DNA from 3 places in the Mucilaginibacter litoreus genome. Region 1 is predicted to be linked to each of the others. Evidence: riboswitches for the same ligand, from Rfam matches in the RefSeq annotation. Region 1 holds a riboswitch; each other region holds the start of a gene.
The links. A riboswitch is a leader RNA that binds a small molecule or an ion and turns the genes downstream of it on or off. The one in region 1 is predicted to bind S-adenosylmethionine.
Positions count from the first base shown of each region.

Region 2: linked by a shared signal. The riboswitch ahead of ACFQZX_RS09560 (O-acetylhomoserine aminocarboxypropyltransferase/cysteine synthase family protein) and the one ahead of ACFQZX_RS11885 (peroxiredoxin) in region 1 are both predicted to bind S-adenosylmethionine.
Region 3: linked by a shared signal. The riboswitch ahead of metH (methionine synthase) and the one ahead of ACFQZX_RS11885 (peroxiredoxin) in region 1 are both predicted to bind S-adenosylmethionine.

Region 1 is NZ_JBHTHZ010000010.1:17,170-25,458, forward strand. Features, by position in the region: gene ACFQZX_RS11865 (sodium-translocating pyrophosphatase) at 1-723, opposite strand, end outside; gene ACFQZX_RS11870 (APC family permease) at 869-2,305, shown strand; gene dacB (D-alanyl-D-alanine carboxypeptidase/D-alanyl-D-alanine endopeptidase) at 2,277-3,701, shown strand; tRNA gene ACFQZX_RS11880 (tRNA-Cys) at 3,759-3,829, opposite strand; gene ACFQZX_RS11885 (peroxiredoxin) at 3,846-4,481, opposite strand; SAM riboswitch class I at 4,621-4,737, opposite strand; gene ACFQZX_RS11890 (1,4-beta-xylanase) at 4,865-5,941, opposite strand; gene ACFQZX_RS11895 (PAS domain-containing sensor histidine kinase) at 6,279-7,760, shown strand; gene ACFQZX_RS11900 (response regulator) at 7,772-8,200, shown strand; gene ACFQZX_RS11905 (type I phosphomannose isomerase catalytic subunit) at 8,206-8,289, opposite strand, start outside.
Region 2 is NZ_JBHTHZ010000005.1:315,369-323,657, reverse strand. Features, by position in the region: gene thrS (threonine--tRNA ligase) at 1-769, shown strand, start outside; gene infC (translation initiation factor IF-3) at 771-1,337, shown strand; gene rpmI (50S ribosomal protein L35) at 1,487-1,687, shown strand; gene rplT (50S ribosomal protein L20) at 1,767-2,111, shown strand; gene ACFQZX_RS09570 (homoserine dehydrogenase) at 2,180-3,412, opposite strand; gene ACFQZX_RS09565 (homoserine O-acetyltransferase family protein) at 3,412-4,467, opposite strand; gene ACFQZX_RS09560 (O-acetylhomoserine aminocarboxypropyltransferase/cysteine synthase family protein) at 4,546-5,859, opposite strand; SAM riboswitch class I at 6,085-6,198, opposite strand; gene ACFQZX_RS09555 (hypothetical protein) at 6,591-6,839, opposite strand; gene ACFQZX_RS09550 (DUF3291 domain-containing protein) at 6,836-7,543, opposite strand; gene ACFQZX_RS09545 (GAF domain-containing protein) at 7,619-8,101, shown strand; gene ACFQZX_RS09540 (alpha/beta fold hydrolase) at 8,094-8,289, shown strand, end outside.
Region 3 is NZ_JBHTHZ010000013.1:5,526-13,814, forward strand. Features, by position in the region: gene ACFQZX_RS13505 (cation diffusion facilitator family transporter) at 1-701, shown strand, start outside; gene ACFQZX_RS13510 (DUF2911 domain-containing protein) at 740-1,597, opposite strand; gene ACFQZX_RS13515 (hypothetical protein) at 1,909-2,403, opposite strand; gene ACFQZX_RS13520 (RNA polymerase sigma factor) at 2,400-2,981, opposite strand; gene ACFQZX_RS13525 (DUF6249 domain-containing protein) at 3,201-3,557, shown strand; SAM riboswitch class I at 3,694-3,804, shown strand; gene metH (methionine synthase) at 3,940-7,656, shown strand; gene metF (methylenetetrahydrofolate reductase [NAD(P)H]) at 7,766-8,289, shown strand, end outside.

The DNA of each region.
Region 1 (8,289 bases):
GTCGCCTACGTTATCACCTACGTTATCGGCAATAGTAGCCGGGTTACGCACATCATCCTCAGGAATACCGGCCTCAACCTTTCCAACAAGGTCGGCGCCTACGTCGGCAGCTTTGGTATATATACCACCACCTACACGGGCAAACAACGCAATAGACTCAGCCCCTAATGAAAAACCTGCTAAAACCTCAAGGGCTTTTGCCATGTCTTCGCCATTTACATTACCACCTACGTTTTTTACATACATGGTATAAAAAACAATAAACAACGAGCCCAGGCCTATAATAGCCAAACCCGCTACCCCAAGGCCCATAACCGTACCACCGGTAAATGATACCTTAAGTGCCTGTGCAAGACTGGTTTTAGCGGCCTGAGTAGTGCGAACATTGGCTTTAGTGGCAATGCGCATACCTATATAACCTGCAAAGGCCGATAAAAACGCCCCTATTAAAAATGATACAGCTATAACAGGGCTGGATGTAGCAACTGTAGTGCCCGACCACGCCAGTAAAATGCCTGCTATAATTACAAAGTAGCTCAGTATCTTCCATTCAGCACGTAAAAATGCCATTGCCCCATCAGCAATGTAACCGGCAAGCTGGTTCATAGAAGCATCGCCCGTTTCCTGTTTGGTGACCCATGCAGATTTACCCGCCATAACGAGTATTCCTATCAAGCCAAAGACGGGGATCAGATAGATTAAGTAATTGTTCAAAAGATCCATAAATTTAGTTTATAAAGTGTTTAAGTGCTTTTTATGTAAAAGCAGATATAATTGGTTGATGCAAAATAGTAAATTAATTATTCACAATAGCGTGTCAAATTATAAAGTTTTTGAATAGTTTAGTGGTTTAAACCCTTTAACCCTAATGGCTAACGAACCCACTCCATCTAAACTAAAACACGAATTAAGTTTGCTCGACGGCACCATGCTGGTTGCCGGTTCCATGATCGGTTCAGGTATTTTTATTGTAAGCGCCGATATTATACGCAATGTTGGTTCATCTGGCTGGTTGATAGCTGTATGGCTTTTAACAGGCTTCATGACACTTACCGCGGCATTGAGCTACGGCGAGCTAAGCGCCATGTTCCCGAAAGCGGGGGGCCAGTATGTATATCTGAAAGAAGCCTACAACAAACTGATCGCATTTTTATACGGATGGAGCTTCTTTGCGGTTATACAAACCGGTACAATTGCAGCTGTGGGTGTTGCCTTCTCCAAATTCGCAGCTTATTTATGGAAGCCGTTAAGCGAGGATAACATTGTTTTTCAAACCGGGTCGCTTAAAATCAGCGCAGCACAGATCGTATCCATCATACTTATTATTTTCCTTACGTTTATTAATACCAGAGGGGTTAAAGGCGGTAAATTAATCCAAACAACTTTCACTTTAACCAAGCTGTTAAGTTTATTCGGGCTGATAGCTTTTGGCTTTCTGGCCTTCAAAGGCGATATATGGCGTGCTAACTGGGCTACACCCTGGGACCTGCATAACCTTGCTAAAGATGGTTCCATCACTCAATTAACAATGGGTGCTGCCCTGGGTGCAATAGCTGCTGCAATGGTTGGTTCTATTTTCAGCAGCGATGCCTGGAACAGCGTAACCTTTGTAGCCGGCGAAATGAAAAACCCTAAGCGTGACGTAGCGCTGAGTATGATGTTTGGTACTATTATCGTAACCGTTATTTATGTACTGGCAAACGTAGTTTATACAGGCGTATTGTCTTTACAGGATATTGCCAGTGCCGATAAAGACCGCGTGGCGGTAACCGCATCGCATGTAATTTTTGGTAACATAGGTACCTATATCATTGCTGTAATGATCATGATATCAACCTTTGGCTGCAATAACGGACTGATACTTTCTGGTGCCAGGGTTTATTATACCATGGCTAAAGATGGTTTGTTCTTTAAACGTACCGGTACCCTTAACCAGTTTGGCGTACCGCAGTTTGGCCTTTGGATACAAGCTTTTGTTGCTTCGTTATTGTGTTTAAGCGGCCGCTACGGCGATTTATTGGATATGATATCATTTGTGGTGGTAGTGTTTTATGTGCTCACTATTTTAGGTATTTATATTTTGCGCAAAAAAATGCCAAATGCCGAACGCCCTTATAAAGCAATTGGTTACCCTGTACTGCCAGCGCTTTATATATTGATGGGAGTTGCTTTTTGCGCACTTTTATGCGTTTATAAGAGCGATTACGTTAAATATGGACTGTTAATTGTGCTGATAGGCATACCAATTTATTATTTGACAAAAGTAAGTAGCCGTAATGAAGATAAAGCAGACGTGGTTAATTAGTTTAATATTCGTTTTTATTGCAGACGCGGTCTGCGCGCAATCTGACCTGCAAAAAAAATTACAATCCGCCTTTAACCGTTTTCAGTCTGACGAACAATGCAAATATGCATCAGTATCATTAACCGTTCTGGACACTAAAACCGGCGAAACTGTTTTCACCGCCAACCCTGATATGGGTTTGGCGCCCGGCTCTACACTTAAAACGGTTACAAGTATTACCGCCTTTAATCTTTTAGGCAAGGATTTTAGATACGAAACTCAGTTAAACTATTCGGGATATATAGATGCATCGGGCACACTTAACGGAGATGTGATTATTAAAGGTGGTGGCGACCCAACTTTAGGCAGTTGGCGGTGGTCTGCAACCAAAGAAAACGCTGTACTAAAAGCAATGGTGGCTGCATTGCAAAAGGCAGGTGTAAAAAGGATTAACGGTGGAATTATAGGCGATAACGGTGTATTCAATCAACAGTCAATCCCGGATGGTTGGATATGGCAGGACTTGGGCACCTATTATGGTGCTGGCATTGCAGGGCTTTGCTGGCGCGAAAACCAATTTGATATTTTGCTCAAGACTGGCAGTGTTGGTAATACCATCACCGTGGAAGGTACGTCTCCTGAAACCAGTTACCTGCAATATAAAAGCGAACTGACCAACGGCGCTGCCAAAACCGGCGATCAGGCTTACCCTTATCTGCCTGCTTTTAACAGCAAAATAATGTACCTGCGTGGCACTTACGCTGTAGATCAAACCAAAAAACGTGTATCTGCCGCCATTCCTGATCCGGCGTTTGATGCTGCGCTTCGGCTGAGCGACACGCTTAAACGCTTAGGCATCCCTGTAAACAACAGCCCGCAATCTTCCCTGATGCTGGCCGAAAAAGATATGCAGGTGCCGGCCAACACTAAAAGCCTTACTGTTATCAATTCACCGGTTTTAAGCCAGATAGTATATTGGCTCAACAGAAAAAGCATTAACCTGTATGCCGAGCAACTGCTTGCCAGTATAGCCTTAAAGGCAGGAAAACAAGCTTCAACTGCCGACGGTGTTGACGCCCTTAAAGCTTTTTGGGAAATGAAGGGTATTGATAAACGCTCCATGAATATTTTTGACGGCAGCGGTCTGTCACCGGAGGATAGAATTACCACATCAACAGTTGCCAGGATACTTCAATCTGCAAAAAAAGAAAGCTGGTTTGATGACTTTTATGACAGCCTTCCCATTTACAACGACATGAAGATGAAAAGCGGCAGTATTAACAGTGTACAGGCTTATGCGGGCTTTCAGGTGCATGATGGCAGGCAGTTATGCTTTTCCATCATGGTAAACAACTATAATGGCCCGGGCAGCGGTATTCGCGAAAAGATGTTCAGGCTGCTGGATGTATTAAAGTAAAAAAGCGATGGGCATAAATCCCATCGCCACAGTTATAGTTAGTAGTCAGCAGTTTAGACGTCGCGGGTAGATTCGAACTACCGTAAAAGGTTTTGCAGACCCTCACCTATCCTCTCGGCCACGCGACTTGTTATTACCCTTTACTTACTTATTGGGCTGAGGTGTCGTTCTCAAATATGGTTTTACTTCCTTAAATCCTTTTGGAAATTTTGAAGGGATATCTTCTGTTTTTATCGAAGGCAATACAACTACATCATCACCGTCTTTCCAGTCGGCAGGTGTAGCAACGCTGTGGTAAGCGGTTAGTTGCAGTGAATCTATCACCCTTAGTATTTCCTGGAAATTTCTGCCTGTAGATGCAGGATAGCTGATGATCAGTTTAATTTTTTTGTCCGGCCCGATGATAAATAATGAACGTACTGTTGCCGTGAGCGAAGCATTTGGGTGTATCATATCATAAGCTTCAGCAATTTTGCGGTCCTCATCGCCAATTATAGGGAAGTTTACCTCAACGTTTTGCGTTTCATTGATATCGTTGATCCATCCTTTATGCGATTCTACATTGTCGGTACTCAATGCAAGCACTTTTACATTGCGTTTATCAAATTCATCTTTTAGCGATGCGGTTTTACCCAACTCGGTTGTACAAACTGGCGTGTAATCTGCCGGATGAGAAAATAAAACTCCCCAGCCGTCGCCAAGATATTCATACAGATCAATTTCCCCCTGTGAGGTTTGTGCTTTAAAGTTTGGGGCGTCGTCGCCAATTCGTAAGCTCATTTTACAAAGTTTTTAGTTAATTATTTACTTACTAATAAGTAAGTTATGTTTAATATTTTCCCAATAAGATTATCCGGAATTAAGCGGCATGCCTAAGCAGAAAAGGAAATATGCCACAGGCATATTAATCATTTAAATCAGCTTATCTGTCTTACAATGCATAAAATCATTGAAGCAGGAATTAGCACCTTTTACCTAAGCGGTACAGGTTGCTAAGACTTCGTTGGGCCCTTCCCTCTGTCTTTCTGGATAAGTATTTAAAGAACGATAACGTCACAAAGATATTTATAAATTCTATAAAACCTATAGACTTTATAATAATTTTTTTGGATTAAGTTTAACTAATTGATAAACAGGAATAAAAAATTGCTAAAATATAAGCGTTACTTACCATTTAGTTTTTTTATCAATTCTACTTCTTCGGGTTTATAGGCTGTGCCATCCTTACGAAAAATGTCATGAAACCATTCCTTAGGTTCACTGCCATCGGGTATTGGGTTGTCCCAGGCATATATAGTATTGGTTTTACCCATTACAAACCCCCAGTTTAAAGCACCAACATTTTCTTGCTTCAGCATAGGCATAATTGTTTCAAAACGGCTGCCGCGTGTACGGGCCATATATTCTGTACATATAAGCGGCTTGCCATGGGTTTTAAGCAACTGTATAGTTTTACGGTGCGATGGTTCTTCCGTATAATCATGGTAAGTTATGATATCGGAATTTAAAGCCTGGTAAGTGTTGAGTTTTTCGAAGGTCCAGTCCCAAAGCCCGGCAGACAATGGCTGATCGGGGCTTACAGCCCGTGCCCATGTAAATACTTTAGTCAGCAGATCATAAGATGCGTCTTTTTTCTTTGAGTTACCAGGCTCGTTATATAAATCCCAAAGCAGTATGCGCTTATCATGCTTAAAAGTTGTTAGCACATCAGTTACATAAGCCTGTAACATTTGCACCTGACCCGGATTATTTAAGCGATTACCGGGGTCCTGCAGCCAGCCAGAGTTATGAACACCGGTTTTTGGTGCCGGCTGCTTACCAATTTTTGCATCCGCATTCCAGCAATCATCAAAAAATACAAACATTGTTTTTATGTGATGCTTATTGGCAATGGCCAGATAATCGTTAACACGCTTTTTAAAGCCGGCTTTATCCTGCTGCCATGCAAGGCTGTATAAAAAAACCCGCATTGTGTTAAAACCAATTTCTTCCGCATAACCCAATTCTTTGTCGATAGTTGCAGGATCGAAACTATCGGCCTGCCACATTTCTAATTGATTGATAGCACTGCTTGGCATAAAGTCGGCCCCGGTCATCCATTTATGCTGTGCATACCACGCATTTGCTTTAGATACGGACCAAACTTTGTTTGGCGCACCCGCGTTTTGGGCGCTACTGTTCAACGCTGTTACGCTTGAAATTAATAATATAAGTACGCTTTTAATAAATCTGTTTTTCATATTAATTGTAAAGGTAATAAACTTAGCAAAAAGGATTGATTTTGACTGCCTTTTGTATATATGAGTTAAGATACTTATGCCATTTAATTTATGAGTTTAGCAAATTATAATATTACCATATTAATGCAATAGTTCAAATTTGATTACCCATGTTAGGACGAGTTCGCTATAATTGTAATATTTTTAACTAAAACTACCTAAACAAACCACATTTATAAACCATACGTATAAATATTGCTTTGTTAATAATTTAGGTATTAAAACAATATATAATAAGCAACAAAGTTATAGAACTAGTGTTTACACACTTAATTAATAGATATTGATAACAGCTTAAATGGGTTCAACTGAAGAACATATTTTTTTTAGCGAAAAAACGGCCCACATTATAGAACTGTTTGATAATATCGATATTGGTGTATGGGAGTACAATCTTAACACAAGGGATATAAAGTGGTCAAGCGGTTTTTATTCTGCATTAGGGTATACTTCAGGAGAAATTGAATGTTCTTATAATTACTTTTTCGAGAACTTATTATACTACCGCGACAGACAGACATTTTTAGAATCCACACGTGCAATCCGAGGCGGAAGCTCACCAATAACACAAATCAGGCTACTCACCAAACTAAATGGCTATCAATGGTTTGAAAGCAAAATACACTATATTAAAAACTTAAGAAGCCCTTTATTATATGGCACTTTTGTTAACATCAACAAACTTAAATTAGCTGAATTAACAGCGGCGGAAAAAGATTTTAAATCTGAAGAGATTGGCAGGATTGCCAAAATAGGCATTTGGGAAATTGATGTGAAAAGTATGGAGCTTATTTTAAGCAAGGAAATTTATGAAGTTTTTGAGCTTGATACTCCAGTACAAATGTCTGTTGATGAAGCCATTAGTTTTTTTGAACCCAAATATCAGCAGCAATTACGTGATGCGCTACAAAATGCTATTGACCTGGGTAAGCCTTATGATTTGGATGCACAATTCAGAACCGCCAAAAACAATGTTGTATGGGTTAAGGCAAAAGGTGTACCTGTAATTAATGATCATGGAAGCTGCATAGCTATAAGAGGCATATTTCAGGATATTGACAGTGTAAAAAAAAGTGGCATTACTTTGCAATCATCTGTTAACCTGCTTGACGACCAGAACAAGCGACTGCAAAACTTCGCTTATATCGTATCACATAATTTACGGTCGCATGCAGGCAACCTAAAATCAATGGTGACTCTGTTTGAAGATACACAACTGGAACAGGACAGGTTGGAGATCTTCTCGCATATCAGCACCATCAGTCAAAGCCTTAGCGCTACAATGGAGCATCTGGATGAAATTGTAAAAATGCAGGCAGAGATTTCTAAAGGGACATCACTGGTCAACTTTGAAAGAACCTTTGGGAATGTAGTATCAGCCCTGGAAACCAACATTAGCGCTACAAACGCAAAAATCAATACCAATTTTGCCGATGCTCCGGAGGTTAACTATATACCAGCCTATCTGGAAAGCATATTTTTTAACCTGCTTACCAATGCGTTAAAATATAAGCACCCTAACCGCAACGCCGTTTTAAATATTACCACACAAAGCAGCGGGAAAGAAATTTATTTAATTTTTGAAGATAACGGTTTAGGCATTGACCTAAACCGTCATGGTAGTGAACTTTTCGGGATGTACAAAACTTTTCATCGAAACAATGACTCTAAGGGAATAGGCCTTTTTATGACACGCAACCAGGTTGAAGCACTTGGTGGATCCATAGTTGTGGATAGCACAGTAAATGTTGGCACAAAATTTACTATTAAACTGGTATAATAATAACAGTTGTGAATAGGGATATTAATATGGTGACCGCCGGGATAATTGATGATGATAAGATCTTTACTTATGGTTTCAAAAAATTAAGCTCGATAAAAGGCATTTTTAACGAGATATTAGAGTTTAATAATGGTAAAGAAGCTATTGATTATTTAACCAATCCTGATAATAATCAGCGCTTACCGGATGTTTTATTTGTAGATATTAACATGCCGGTAATGAATGGCTGGGAATTTAATGAAGCATTTGGGGAAATAAAATCACAACTGGGAAAAGATATCGTTGTTTACACCATCAGTTCATCAATAGATCCAAAAGATATAAATAGGGCAAAAAATAATCCGCTTATAGCGGATTATATTGTAAAGCCAATTGATTTAACTTACCTGGCGAGTATATACGAAAATCTGCAGACAGCCGAAAGAAGGCCCGCTTAAATAGATTATTCAATATAACTCTCAAGTATTTTGAAACCAGCAGTTGTTTCAAGCTCAACTTTCTCAATGGTTTTAGGCAACAAAATGCA
Region 2 (8,289 bases), on a different contig from region 1:
TGCACATTTATTTTGCCGGCCTGACCAGGTGAAAGATGAGTTTAAAAAAGTAATAGACTTAGTGCTATACACCTTTGGCGCGCTTGGTTTTGATAATTATACTGCACAGGTATCGTTACGAGATCCGGAAAACAAGAGCAAATACATAGGAAGCGACGAAACATGGGCATTGGCAGAATCGGCAATTATTGAAGCCGCTAAAGAGAAGGGCCTGCCTACAGTAATAGAGTACGGTGAAGCTGCATTTTATGGTCCTAAGCTTGATTTTATGGTGAAAGACGCGCTTGGCCGTAAATGGCAGTTAGGTACCATCCAGGTGGATTATAACTTGCCAGAACGTTTTGAATTGGAATATACCGGAAGTGACAATCAAAAACATCGCCCGGTGATGATACATCGTGCGCCTTTTGGATCTCTGGAGCGTTTTGTGGCTGTTTTAATTGAGCATTGCGCGGGTAACTTCCCATTATGGTTGTCGCCGGAACAATTCATCATACTGCCGATTTCAGAAAAGTATGAAGATTATGCAAAAAAACTTTCAGATGAGTTAAAAGATTCCGATATTTGCGGGCTGATTGACTTTAGAGATGAAAAAATCGGCCGTAAAATACGCGATGCTGAAGTCAAAAAAATCCCGTATATGCTTATTGTAGGCGAAAAAGAAGCCGCAGAAGGCAAAGTTTCGGTACGTAAACATGGTGCCGGCGATATGGGAAGTATGAGTATTGAAGAATTTAAACAGCAAATAATAAAAGAAATAACAGTATAACTTGGCATTAAACAGACCATTTAACAGAGGACCACGGCCTCCTTTTAAGAAGAAAGAAGCCGAACATAATATCAATCAGTTCATTAGGGCGCAGGAAGTGCGTCTTGTGGGTGACAATGTAGAACAGGGTGTTTACTCGTTAAGAGATGCTTTGGCTATTGCCCAGGAACAGGAGCTTGACTTGGTCGAAATTTCTCCAAACGCTAACCCACCGGTTTGTAAAGTAACTGATTACAATAAGTTTATTTACGAGCAGAAGAAAAAGCTGAAGGAAATAAAAAATAATGCCAAGCAAACCGTTATTAAAGAAATACGCTTTGGGCCGAATACTGATGACCATGACTTTGATTTTAAATTAAAGCATGCCACCAAATTCCTGGAATCAGGCGAAAAGGTAAGGGCTTACGTTCACTTCAAAGGCCGTGCAATTGTGTACAAAGAACAAGGCGAGATACTACTGCTTCGTTTTGCACAAGCATTAGAAGAGGTTGGTAAAGTAGAACAATTGCCTAAACTTGAAGGTAAGCGTATGTTTTTAACGGTAGCGCCTAAGGCAGGTAAAAAATAGATAAAAGACGTTAGATTTGAGATTTGAGATAATTCTCTTTGATTAGGTCTTTGAATTAGTAACAGTGTAAACACAGGAAATGAGGTGTGGCTGAGGTAGGTTTTCTCAGATCTCACATCTCAAATCTTATATCTAAATAAATAACAGTTATGCCAAAAATGAAAACCAATTCCAGTGCAAAAAAGCGTTTTAAGCTTACTGGAACCGGTAAAATTGCCAGAAAAAACGCATACAAAAGCCACATCTTAACCAAGATGTCAACCAAACGTAAGCGTAACCTTGGTCACACCAGTTTAGTATCTGATGCTGACATGGGTAACGTAAAACGCATGCTTTGTATCGGCAAGTAATTAATTAATTTTTAACCAGGTATTAGAGTCTGAAGCTTCCGGGTAAAACAGGAACACTCACTACCAAAAAACAAACAAAATGCCACGTTCAGTTAACGCAGTAGCGTCGAGAAGACGCCGGAAAAGAATCATGAACCTCGCCAAAGGTTATTGGGGTTCACGCAGCAAGGTTTACACTATTGCTAAAAACACAGTTGAAAAAGGTTTACAGTATGCATACCGCGACCGTAAAACCAAAAAAAGAGAGTTCAGGGCTTTATGGATCCAGCGTATTAACGCGGGTGCCCGTCAGCATGGTATCTCTTACTCACAGTTAATGGGTAAGTTAGCCGCTAAAGAAATCGGTTTAAACCGTAAGGTGTTAGCTGATTTGGCTATGAACAATCCAGATGCTTTTAAAGCTATTATAGATGCTGTGAAATAATTTAGCACAACGCATAAACAAAATGGCCCCGAATTTCGGGGCCATTTTGTTTATAGTCGGTTTTGATTTTATAATACAGCACTTTCTAATTTGCGTTCTGCTAAGGTAATGCCGGTCAATTGATCAGCGAAAGCCACAAAAGCGTTGTCAGCATTTATCAGCTCCAGATTTTGAATAAGTGACTGCAGGTTGATTTTACCTATCACAAATTTATAATTGCCAGAATAAAAGCGCTCGTGAATTTCTTCAAAATTCAGTGCGTCTACCAAAGCCTCATCCTCATAGCGCAGATAAATATTTATCTCCACGTTATTCGTAAACTGTAGGTTGGTTAATCCTTTGGCTTTTTTGTACTCATAAGCATAATTATAGCGTAATGCAGCAATATCTGATAGTACTGCAGAACCAGTGGGGTGACCACCTGCGCCCTTACCAAAAAAGAATTGCTGATCGGCAAATGCAGCCTGCACTGTTACACCATTATATTCATACTCTACGTTATATAAAAACTCACTTTCATTTACAAACTTTGGCAGCACAAATAGGGTGACATGGCGGTCATCAAGCTCTTTGGCAACCGGTACCAATTTTATTTTAAGGTTTTTCTCGCGGGCGTATTGCAAATCATTGGCTGATAAATTTTGAATGCCTATGTTTAATACATTTTCAGGTTTGATAACCACCCCATAAGCATGTGATGCCGCTATGATCAGCTTGAACTTAGCATCAAAGCCGCCAACATCCATAGTAGGGTCCGTTTCAGCAAAGCCAAGGTCCTGCGCCTGTTTTAAAGCAGAATCGTAATCTAAATTTTCCAAAAATCCTTTGGAAAGGATGTAGTTTGATGAGCCGTTGAAAATACCGCTTATAGAGTGCAATAATTCATTATCATAATACTCTTCCAGATTACGAATGATAGGTATACTGCCGCAAACAGCGCCTTCGTACAATAAAGAGGTGCCATGTTTATGCTGAAGTTCGATCAGCTCATCCAGATAAATGGCAATCATCTTTTTACTGGCCGATACTACATTTTTACCAGAGCTAAGCGCTCTTGAAACAATCTCAAATGCGGCTTCGGTATCATTTATCAGCTCAACAATAGTGTTAATTTCTGGGTTATTCAGTATTTCATCCCTGTTAGTAGTAAAAAGCTCTTTTGGCAAAGAGCGCTCTTTTTCAGGGTTCTTTATTGCGATCTTTACAATTTCGAGATTCAGGTTTTTCGTTTTGATGATGTCATATAATCCCTGGCCTACAACACCAAATCCGAAGAGGCCAATATTCAATTTCTTGCTCATTAAGCTATTTTTTGTAATTCAATAATTTTTCCTTTTACATCCGTTTTCAAAAACGATGTAATAACTTTTGTAAGGTCTTCGGTTTCAATTAAAAAACCGTCGTGACCATAAAACGAATCCAATTCGGCAAATGCTGATTTAGGTATGTGCCTGAAAAGATATTGTTGCTCCTCTACAGGAAACAACACATCAGATTTTATACCAATTACAAGCGTGCGCGCTTTAATTAAACTTAGCGCCTTATCAACGCCATGCCTGCCTCTCCCAACATTGTGCGAGTCCATAGCTTTTGATAAATACCAGTAACTATAAGCATTGAACCGGTTAACCAGCTTTTCGCCCTGGTAATTCTGGTATGAAGCTGCTTTGAACGTTCCTGGTATATCATCACCATCTTCTTGCTGTGTAATGCCATAGGTTTTATAATTACGATAGGATAAGAGCGCAATGCTGCGTGCAGCCTTTAACCCTTTGCTGCCACCATCTGCAGAGCCGGCGAAGAAAGTACGATCTGCACTAATAGCCAGCCGTTGCGACTCATTGAAGGCGATTCCCCAAGGAGAGTGGCTGGCATTGGTAGCAATAAGTATCAGGTTTTTGATACGTTCGGGCTCCAGTATGCTCCATTCCAGTGCCTGCTGCCCGCCTAACGAACCACCTAAAAGTATTTCGATATGATCAATACCTAAATGGTTAGCCAACAATTGATGCCCTTTTACAATATCGCGGATAGTAAATTCAGGAAACGCTAAAAAATAGGGTTGACCTGTGGCAGGGTTATTACTAAGCGGGCTGGTTGTGCCGTATGGAGATCCCAGTACATTGGCACATATTATGAAATAATCGTCCGGATTGAAATGATCCTGATGGCCAAAAAGGCCTTTCCACCATTCAAAAACGTCGGAATTTGCAGTGAGGGCATGGCATACCCACACTACATTATCCCGGTTTTTATTAAGCGTGCCGTATGTAGTGTAACCTATCTCAATACCTTGTAAGCTACGGCCCGCTTCAAGTTCAAATTTTCCTGTATAGGTAAAGGTTTGTGTACTCATTTCTCTTTTGTTGTTATTAAGGGTAGCGCTTAGCGGCTACCCCTTCATAACCATCACTTAAAAACTAAAACTATAATATCAGGCATATATCAATTGTGGTAACTTCGCTAATGCCTGCTCGAAATCGGCTTTAATATCATCAATATGTTCAATACCAACAGCTACACGTAACAGGCCAGGGGTAACACCGGCAGACAATTGTTCAGCATCACTCAACTGCTGATGTGTGGTTGCAGATGGCTGAATGATCAATGTCTTTGAATCGCCCACGTTGGCCAGATGGCTAACAAGCTTAAGGTTATTTATTACTTCTGAAGCATTTTGCTTACCGCCATTTACTTCAAAGGATAAAACAGCGCCAAAGCCATTTTTTAAATACTTTTTAGCGTTAAGATGTTGTGGGGACGATTCAAGCCCGGGATAATTGACCTTTTTTACCTGCGGCTGCTGCTCAAGCCATTTGGCAAGCTCAAGGGCATTATCTACATGGCGTTGTACACGTAATGACAGGGTTTCCAACCCTTGTATGTTCAGCCATGAATTAAATGGCGATTGCGCAGGCCCAAAATCTCTTAAGCCTTCAACCCGTGCACGAATAATAAAATTGATATTACCAAATGGCCCGTTTTTGCCAAAAACATCGTTGAATATCAATCCGTGATAACCTTCGCTTGGCTCAGTAAATTGCGGATATTTACCATTGCCCCAATCATAAGTGCCCCCGTCTACAATTACACCACCAATGCTTGTGCCATGGCCGTTTATCCATTTAGTGGTCGATTCAACTACGATATGAGCGCCATGCTGCAGCGGCCTGAACAAATAACCTCCGGCGGCAAAGGTGTTATCTACTATTAAAGGCAAATCATGTTTATTAGCCAGCTGTGCAAGCTTCTCAAAATCGGGGATATTGAAACCGGGGTTTCCTATTGTTTCAACATAAAGCGCTTTCGTTTTATGGTCAATAAGTTTTTCAAGGTTCTCAGCAGAGTCATCTTCGGCAAAACGAACTTCAACACCAAGGCGTTTAAATGCCACCTTGAACTGATTATAAGTTCCTCCGTATAGAAAAGGAGAGGTGACGAAGTTATCACCTGCCTGCAATATATTATTTAAGGCGATAAACTGTGCTGCCTGGCCAGATGCTGTTGCAAGCGCAGCTATACCACCTTCAAGGGCGGCAATGCGCTTTTCAAAAACATCGGTAGTCGGATTCATGATCCTGGTATAAATATTACCGAATTCTTTAAGAGCGAAAAGATTTGCACCGTGCTCGGCATTATTGAAAACGTATGATGTAGTTTGATATAGCGGAACAGCACGCGAGTTAGTTACACTGTCCACTTCCTGGCCTGCATGTAACTGCAAAGTTTCAAATTTTAGGGCTGACATGATAGTAATGTTTTAAAATTGATTTAATTGTGTTGATTGACAAGGGATACAAATATCCACACTGGTTTGCACGTATTTTTTCGAAAAGAAAGGTGGACGTGGCTGCGTTAACAACAGCAGCAACACATACAAATACATCCTGCAGATTGGTTGTATACAGTTTGACCCGGTAGGGCTTTTGATGTGTTTGTTTTAGCTAAATAAATCAGACTTTTCATGATAATTAATTTATATCCCCCGGGTAATCTATTCTTCCGGGACAGGAATTGGCACCTTCTACACTTTGCAGGGTTGCCAGCGGTTCGTCGAGCCTGATCTCTCGCCGCTTCTTTATAAATCAAAATCCTTACGAAGGAAAATTGATCATGGTATTACTACCAAATAATGTTTCAAATATAGGGCAATAAAAAACTATCTTCCAAATAATATTTTAAAATTATTGTCAAATTTCATATAGATAGATGTAATAATTTTTTCTAATAATGTGCATTTTTATCTTTATACAGTGATACTATACAAGCCAAATTATATTTGGTTAATTAAATTTATAAATCTTAATTAGCTTATATTTAGCATTTTATATAAGTTTTATAAATAAGGACTATAAAGCATTTATTAGTTTAGTAAGAGTTAAAGCTAAATAATGAATATTTATGCCAAATAAAATTTTGTAATCAAAAATAATTTTTTATAACACAATGTATTTAAATGTATTATGATTTTTATTTATACTAATAATTATATCGATAATACGCATCCTGATAGTCTTGGCCCATTTCTTTAAAGCGGGCTGATACTTTTGCTAAAAACTCTTCGTCCAGTAGTTCAAATACTGAGTTTACTCCATCTGTCAAATCCATTTCAGGAATTTTAAAAGTTTGTTCAAGTGTGCCTTGTTCCATCTTAACGATGAATTTTTGGTTCATGCTCATGATGGTAATTTTAAAATCGGGGTGTGGTAATTCTGCAACAACTCTCATGGTGTGGTATGTAATAAGTGCTGCAACGGATCTTTTCCATTTAATGATCCGCTGCTGTCTAAAATTTTAAATCGGGCAAAAAGCTCCTCGCTATACCATCCTTCGCTACGTGTTTTTTTGATAACTTCAGCGTGCTCTTTGCTGCCATAAGCAAATGCTTTCATCTTATCTGCGTTTTCCCATATAGAAAAGGTTGCCTGCCTGTAAGCGGGCGCCTCGCCAATGCCAATGGAGGTAACATAGCCCGGCGCTTTAGTCATTAAATCTGCCACATCATCAACATGCGACCAAAAGTTTTTTAATCTGCTTATGCGAATGGTTGCACGTGTTAATACCGCAATAGGGCCTTCAATATCGCGGCCGGTTGGCTTTCCAAACGGCTCTTTTCCGTCCCACTTGCCATGGCTTTGAATAGGGCGGCATAATAAAGTCCAGCTTTCTTTAGTTAAGGCATTCCACCATTTACTAACAAAGGATTTTTGAGCAAAGCGATCGTAAGCTTCCCGGTCGTCCCAAACGGCCATTAATCCCCACTGTTGCCAATCGGGCTGCAGGTCAAATGTTCCGTTACTCCCGGTGCCAAGCAGTTTCCAAAAACTGCAGCCATTTTGTAATGACATAGGCAAACGGTGTATGGCCATTGCAAACAAAGCGAAAGGCACAAAAAGCTTTCGGTAACGTACTATAGTAAGGCTTACAATCATCTGTGTGCTAAATAAAATATTAAATATGATATTTGTCTTATTTACTTTCAGCTTAGTGTCATTACTTTTGCCTGCATGGCAGAAGACTTGAAAATTATAGGCTCGGCAAATAAAGTAGAGCAGTATCAATCGCTCATACCTCAAATAGAAGCCTTACTTTACGGCGAAACTGATCTGATAGCTAATCTGGCAAATATTGCTGCTGCGCTTAAAGAACAATTTAAATGGTTTTGGGTTGGCTTTTACCTGGTAAAAAACGATGAGCTTGTTTTAGGGCCGTTTCAGGGGCCGGTTGCCTGCACGCGCATTGCTAAGGCTAAGGGTGTTTGCGGCACAGCATGGAGTAAAGCAGAAACACTTATTGTTCCTGATGTAGATGCTTTCCCTGGGCATATAGCCTGCAGCTCGTTATCACGTTCGGAAATTGTTTTGCCATTGTTTCACCAGGGAGAAGTAATAGGGGTGCTTGATGTAGACAGTGAAGAACTGGATAAATTTGATGATACAGATGCAAAGTATCTTGAGCAAATTGTACAACTTATAAAATTCAATGCCTAAGGTCTTTTTGATATCTGGTTTGGGTGCAGATAAGCGCCTATTTGGCAACATAGTAATCCCTCCGCAGTATGAAGCGCTGGCTACCGACTGGCTGATTCCAGAGCAAAAGGATACTTTAGCTATTTATGCACAAAAAATTGCAAATCAATATCATATAACTCCATCAGATGCGGTTATTGGCGTGTCTC
Region 3 (8,289 bases), on a different contig from region 1:
TTGTATCTATACTGATATTTGGCCTGGGTGGAGGGCTTTCCATTTATCAGGGCATCCAGCACATCATCAGGCCTGAACCGGTTGAAAACCCTGTGTGGAACTATGTTGTATTGGGCTTATCCATGATATTTGAGGGCGCCTCGTTTGTTATCGCGGCGAAAGAATTCAACCAGGTTCGCAACGGTTTAAGCTGGTGGCAAGCAATTGTTAAAAGTAAAGACCCAAGCAGTTTTTTGGTTTTGTTTGAAGATGGTGCTGCCGTGCTGGGCCTGCTGATTGTATTTGTATTTATGCTGATAGGGCACAGTTACCATCTGGAATATATGGACGGAGTGGCATCAGTACTGGTAGGTTTATTACTGGTATTTGTATCAGCCATTTTGGCCAGAGAAAGCAGGAGCCTGCTTATGGGTGAAGGTATTGCTCCGGAAACTCAACAAAAAATACGAACACTTGCCGAGCAGGATAGGGCGGTTATACGTGTGGTAAATGTGCTGTCAACTTACCAGGCGCCTGATGATGTAATGCTAATGCTGATCATAGATTTTGACCCTGATATTGATACAGAAGACATAACCGCAGCTATAGAGCGTGTACGCCTTGCCATAAAGACCGCCTTCCCGCATATTAAATTTGTTTTTGTACAGCCACAAACTTATACAAACTTACCTACAGATATAATACCAATAAAAAGGCCTTAAGCTAAGCAGCTTAAGGCCTTTTTATTGGTATTAATTAATTAATCTTTGGCTTGCTGTATAACCGCTTCATTAAGCCTTACATATTCTTCGTCGTTACTGTCCTTAGCGAGTTTAATCCCCTGTTGGGCTGTTGCTATTGCTGCTGCCTTATCGCCCATCTTAAGCTGTATGCGCGATTTCCATAGTTTAAACCATGGTGCATTAGGTTCAAGCTTCTCTGCCTCTAAAGCCCATTGCATGGCCTTTTTAAGGTCTTTGTCATTCTCGTAATAATATTGTATAGCATTAAAATAAGGACGCTTTTTTATTTCACCTTGCATCAGCTTTTCAATGTTAGCAGTTATTTGTGCATCATCATTGGTTTGCATATGAATAGGTACGGCAGTATGGTCCCAAACAATATATAAATCGGTAGTTTTTGTTGTTGAATTAGCAAACTGCATGGTAAACGTTTCGCGCTTCTCTTTTACAGTTAATGACTTCACTTTAAAGCGAAGCAGATCATCAGCCTGCTTATAATCATAAGCCCCCCATTGTTTAGCAGTTTTGTTTAAAATGATAGTCCACTCATTTTTTTCGGGGATGCTAAAAAGTGCATAGGTACCGGCAGGCACTTTATTACCTTCAATAATTACTTCTTCGCTAAAGGTAATGGTAGTAGCAGCATTTGCACCTGTACGCCATACTTGCCCGTAAGGATTGATACCACCGAATATTTTACGCCCTTTTACATTTGGCCTTGAATAAGTTATGGTTATTTTACCCAGTCCAAAATCCTGTATAATGGTTTGTGTGGAGCTGGCCTCAGGGATGCGGGGTTCCTGCTGGGCATAAATATTTAGGCTTACACATGCAAAGAGCACGGCAAGCAAGTAAAATTTAGTTTTTCTCATCATTCAAATTTACCACTAATGTAGCAATTGCAAGATGAATTTTTAGTGAAATGGGTTGCAAAGCAATAATCAATAGCTATAAAATAATAAAAGCCCTCCAGACTTGCTCCGGAGGACTTTCAACCTAAACCTTATCACAATTAACCGGTAAGTTTACCGGTTGCAAAAGATGTTACAAAGACTGTACCAAAATATATTGATCTGCTCTAAATGTGTCATATCTACACTTTCAAGCCGATTTATTTAATTAAAAGCTATATACAACTGGCGGTGTAGGTTTATGTGTTAAGATTTTTATACACAAAAAGTGACACTTATTGCTGCTTTGTCAGTTTGACACGACGCAGATAGCTGTCTAATAAAAACAAGCCCATTACAATATCAAAAAACAAAAAACCTTTGATTACCGGCCCTGTTAGGTAGCTGCTTATACGGGGTACATTCAGTTTTACCGGAATATCAACATCAGTACCTGCTGACCAGTTTACTGTACTAAATGTGTACACCAGTAACCCTGCAACCGTAGCTATAAAAAATACAGCTATTGACCATATTATTTTTTTATTGATAGCGGCCTTCAGCGGTTGGCTGGCATTTTCAATCCGTACGCTCTCCATTACATTATAAGTAAAGGCCATGGACGGTTCATCAAGCTCTATATTGTTAAGGCTTTCATTAAACAGCAGCAGTTCGTTATACTTATTACGATATGCTTCGTCACGCTCTATAAGCCGGGCGATGGCCTGCCGTTCTTGATCGGTACAAGTTCCATCAATGTAATTCCAAAGTCTTTCTTCAATGCTGTTCATATCAGTTCGTTAACTTCGTGTTTTAAATTACGCTCCAGCTTTTCCTTTAAACGCTGTCGCGCCCTGAATAGTTTTACTTTAACGGTATTAGCCTCTATACCTAACACTCCTGCTATTTCTTCAAGCGACTGCTCGCCTTTGTAAAACATGGTTATAATGGTCGCATCATCAGGCAGTAACTGCTCAATGGCCTGATTAAGGTAAAAGCTGCGCGATTTGTTTTCTACGTTATGTTCATCAAAACCGCCGGGCTTATTCTCTATTTGGATATAGGTTTCATCGTCATCAATTGATGAAGTATTAACACGTTTTTTCCTTAAAAAAGTCATAGCGGTTGTATATACAATTGTATATAGCCAGGTACTGAACTTAGATTGTTGCTGAAAGGAAGATAACGAACGATAAGCCTTCACAAAGCAATCCTGCGCAATTTCTTCAGCATCTTCCCTGCTTTTTGCAAAGCGCATAGCCAGTGTGAAAACAAAGCGCTGATGGCGCCTTACCAGATCGGCATAGGCCGACTGGTTGCCGCCAAGTGTTTGTTCTATCAACTCAATATCCGAAAGCCTGCTTTGCATATACAACCTCTCTGACTACAACATTCAATATTAGGTTACATACTAAATTACGATTTTAGATATACGGTTTAAAAATCATATGTATAGGTAAGTTTATACAGAAAGGTGTTATCGTACTTTTAAAAATATTTATCAATGAGTGTAACCTCTTAAAAAACGATGTGGTCATAGCCTGCAAATACACCATGGTGGTGACATCAACAAAAAAAAATAAATATCATGGACGGAAAAATATTAATACCGATTTTAATCTCTCTGGGCTTATTTGCCCTAATATTTGGAATTTTTTATATGAGAAACCGGGAGCGCATGGCAATGATAGAACGAGGCATGGACCCCCGGGCTTATAAACCACAGCCAGCTCCATGGCAAAATCTTAAATGGGGGTTGCTATTAATAGGTTCGGGCTTAGGCCTGTTTTTAGCTTATGTTTTAGATCGCACTACTTTTGCCAGTACACAGGATGAGAACGAGGCTATTTACTTTGGCTTGATAGCGATTTTTGGCGGCCTCGGCCTGGTGCTTTCCTATCGCATTGAAAAGAAAGAACTGTATCACGACAACAAAGGGGAATAAGCAAAGCAGTCGTCCTGAAACAGGTTGACAAAATTAGAGTTAAAGATAGTCCTTGTGGGTTAATACCTGCAAGGCTTTTTTTTGTAGCGCTTATGCTACTATTTGCGTTTTACAACATTATTATTCATCTTTGTACCGCTTATGGAGAAAGACGGAGGGATTAGACCCTGCGATGTCTTAGCAACCTGTTACTTAACAAGGTGCTACATTCTACCCGGCTCTATTAAATGAACGGGACAGATAAGTGAAAGTCAACCCATTACACCCCGACTTTTCGAGTAAGCTACATACAGTTTGCAGTTTTGAGTAAGCAGTTTGCAGTATTTGCTGTACCCGCTTGTTTAACTGCCCACTGGTAACCGGCAACTGCCAACTGATACAAATGGATATTAGAAAAGAACTACAAAAACGCATCCTGGTTATTGATGGGGCAATGGGTACCATGATACAACGGTACGAGCTGACAGAAGCTGATTTTCGCGGCGAGCGTTTTCGTAACCATCCATCTGATCTTAAAGGTAACAATGACCTGTTGAACCTTACACGGCCGGATGTTATAAAAGCTATACATGCCGAGTACCTGGAAGCCGGTGCCGATATTATAGAAACCAATACATTCAGCACCCAACGCATTTCGCTGGCCGATTACCATATGGAAGAGCTGGGCTACGAGCTAAGCTATGAGGGTGCGCGCCTGGCCCGGGAAGCGGCTGATGAATACACGGCAAAAGATCCATCAAAACCACGGTTTGTAGCCGGTGCTATCGGCCCTACCAACCGCACAGCATCGCTGTCGCCCGATGTTAATGACCCGAGTTACCGCGCCGTTACTTTTGATGACCTTGCCGAGGCTTATTACGAGCAGGTGCGCGGGCTGGTTGATGGCGGCTCTGATGTGCTGCTGGTTGAAACCATTTTTGATACGCTGAACGCAAAGGCAGCGTTGTTTGCGATAGATAGGTATGCCAACGAATTAAAGAAGTCTCCAGCCACTGGGAGGAGATTTAGAGGGGGGCCAGATCGCAGGCTTCCAATCATGATCTCAGGTACCATTACCGATGCATCAGGCCGTACTTTGTCTGGCCAAACTGTTGAGGCTTTCTGGAATTCTGTCAGCCATGCCAATTTGTTATCGGTTGGTTTAAACTGTGCGCTGGGTGCAAAAGAGATGCGTCCGCACTTAGAGGAACTTTCTGAAAAGGCAGGTGTATTTATCTCAGCCTACCCCAACGCCGGCCTGCCTAACGAGTTTGGCGCTTATGACGAAACCCCGCATGAAACCGCCCACCAGGTAGATGATTTTATAAAAGCTGGTTTGGTAAATATAGTAGGAGGCTGTTGCGGTACCACGCCCGATCATATCAAATGTATCGCCGAAAAGGCTGCAAAGTATCCACCCCGCCAAATTCCGGAGATACAGCCTTACCTGCGTTTGAGCGGTTTGGAAGCCGTAACTTTAACTCCCGAAACTAACTTTGTAAATATAGGTGAGCGTACCAATATCACCGGCTCACCAAAATTCTCCAAGCTTATCCTTGCCGAAAATTATGAGGAAGCTCTTTCTGTTGCATTACAGCAGGTAGAAGGTGGTGCTCAGGTTATCGATATTAATATGGATGAGGGAATGATAGATTCTGAGGCTGTGATGGTGAAATTCCTGAATTTGGTTGCGAGCGAGCCCGATATTGCCAAGCTACCCATCATGGTCGATTCATCAAAATGGACCGTGTTGGAGGCGGGCTTAAAATGTTTACAGGGCAAAGGTATCGTCAACTCCATCTCGCTAAAAGAAGGCGAAGAGAAGTTTAAAGAATATGCCCGCAAGATATTAAGCTACGGTGCTGCAACCGTGGTGATGGCTTTTGACGAAACAGGCCAGGCCGATTCACTGGAGCGCCGCAAAGAGATATGTGAGCGCAGCTACCGTATACTGGTTGATGAGGTTGGCTTCCCTCCGCAGGACATCATATTTGACCCCAACATCCTTACCGTGGCAACCGGTTTGGAAGAACACAATAACTACGCGGTAGATTTTATTGAAGCTACCCGCTGGATAAAACAAAACCTGCCGCTGGCCAAGGTTAGCGGTGGTGTAAGTAACATATCATTCTCGTTCCGCGGCAATAACGTGGTACGCGAGGCTATGCACTCGGCATTTCTTTATCATGCCATTAAGGCAGGCCTTGATATGGGTATTGTTAATGCCGGTATGCTGGAAGTTTACGAACAAATTCCTAAAGACCTGCTTGAATTGGTTGAAGATGTGCTGCTTAACCGCCGTGACGACGCAACAGAACGTTTGGTTGAGTTTGCCGATACTATTAAAAGTAAAGGTAAAGCTATAGTAAGAGACGAAGAGTGGAGGAAAGGACCGGTTGAAGAGCGCCTGTCGTACGCGCTGGTAAAAGGTATTGTTGAATACTTGGATGACGATGTTGAAGAGGCCCGACAGAAATATGCCCGCCCATTGGAAGTGATTGAAGGCCCGCTGATGGACGGCATGAACATAGTGGGCGATCTGTTTGGCGCCGGTAAAATGTTTTTACCGCAGGTAGTAAAATCGGCTCGTGTAATGAAAAAGGCCGTAGCCTACCTGCTGCCATTTATCGAAGCCGAAAAAGCTAAAAATCCGGGTGAGGGCGCTAAAAGTAATGCTGGTAAGGTGCTGATGGCTACCGTTAAAGGCGATGTGCACGATATTGGGAAAAACATTGTAGGCGTGGTATTGGCCTGTAACAACTTTGAGGTGATAGACCTCGGCGTGATGGTGCCCGCACAAAAAATAATTGAAGAAGCTAAAAAGCAAAATGTGGATATTATTGGTCTGAGCGGATTGATTACTCCCTCACTTGATGAGATGGTACACTTTGCTAAGGAAATGGAGCGCGAAGGCTTTACTATCCCGCTGTTGTTGGGTGGTGCCACTACATCGCGCATACATGCCGCGGTTAAGGTTGCCCCACATTATTCGGGTGCCGCTATACATGTGCTGGATGCATCGCGCAGTGTTACCGTATGCAGCAGCCTGATGAATAAGGATACCCGCGACAGCTATATACAAGGCATCAAAGATGAGTACGCTAAAGCACGCGAAGCGCATGCCAATAAAAAGAGCGACAAGCGTTTTGTAAGTATTGAACAAGCACGTGCCCAAAAATTTCAGATCAATCTGAATGGTATGGTGGCGCCTGCGCCAACTTTTACCGGCACCAAAGTATTTGAATCATTCCCGCTGGAAGAATTAGTGCCTTATATTGACTGGACACCCTTCTTTCATACCTGGGAACTGCGTGGCAGCTATCCGAAGATATTTGAAGATAAGTTTGTAGGTGTAGAAGCTAAAAAGCTTTTTGATGATGCCCAGGCGCTATTAAAAAAAATAGTTGATGAAAAGTTGCTCCGCGCTGATGGAGTTATTGGTTTCTGGCCTGCTAATAGTGTAGGCGATGATATAGAAGTATACACCGATGAAACGCGGAGTCAGTTACTTACACGCATTCATACCCTTCGCCAGCAAAATGAAAAGGTAAAAGGTGAGCCGTACTACGCGCTGGCAGATTTCATCGCGCCTAAAGAAAGCGGTATTGCCGATTATTGGGGAGGCTTTGCTGTAACCGCCGGTTTGGGTTGCGACGAACTGGTAGCTGAGTTTGAACGCGACCATGATGATTATAACAGCATTATGGCTAAAGCACTTGCCGACCGCCTTGCCGAAGCCTTTGCCGAAAAAATGCATGAACTGGTACGAAGAGAATATTGGGGATATGCCAAGGCTGAGCACCTGAGCAATGAAGAGCTGATCAAAGAGGAATATCAAGGTATTCGCCCGGCGCCGGGTTATCCGGCATGCCCGGATCATACTGAAAAGACTACTTTATTTGAGATTTTAAAGGCTGAAGAAAGTGTCCATATGCATTTGACTGAAAGCCTGGCCATGATGCCTGCCGCATCAGTAAGCGGCTTTTATTTCGCGCACCCTCAGGCACGTTATTTCGGCCTGAACAAAATCAGCAAAGACCAGGTGGAAGATTACGCCAAACGTAAAAACATGTCTATAGAAACAGTAGAACGTTGGCTGGGGCCTAATTTGAATTATTAAAGAGGTGCGTCATTGCGAGGAACGAAACAATCTCCAAACTATACAGAGCGAACCTGCCTGTGTAGATTGCTTCGTTCCTCGCAATGACGCTTAGATAAATTATACTTAAATGAAGATTACTGAGCACATCGAGAACGCGGCTGGCAAAACACTATTCTCTTTTGAACTGATACCGCCGTTGAAAGGGCACAGCATCCAGGGTATTTATGATGCTATTGATCCATTGATGGAATTTAAGCCGCCATTTATTGATGTTACTTCGTTGCGCGAGGATTTTATATATAAAGAACAGGATAACGGTCTGCTGCAAAAGCTGGCGTACCGTAAACGCCCGGGTACCATTGCTATATGTGCAGCCATCATGAATAAATACAAGGTGGATACCGTGCCGCATTTATTATGCGGTGGCTTTACTAAAGATGAAACCGAAAACGGCTTGATAGACCTGCACTTTTTAGGTATCGAAAATGTACTGGTACTAAGGGGTGATGCCCGCAAAGGCGATACATCATTTGTGCCTACCCCAAATGGGCATTGTTATGCCACCGATTTGCTTAAACAGGTTGTAAACATGAACAACGGCGTTTACCTGCATGAGCATTACGAAAACATGATGAAAACCAATTTTTGTAT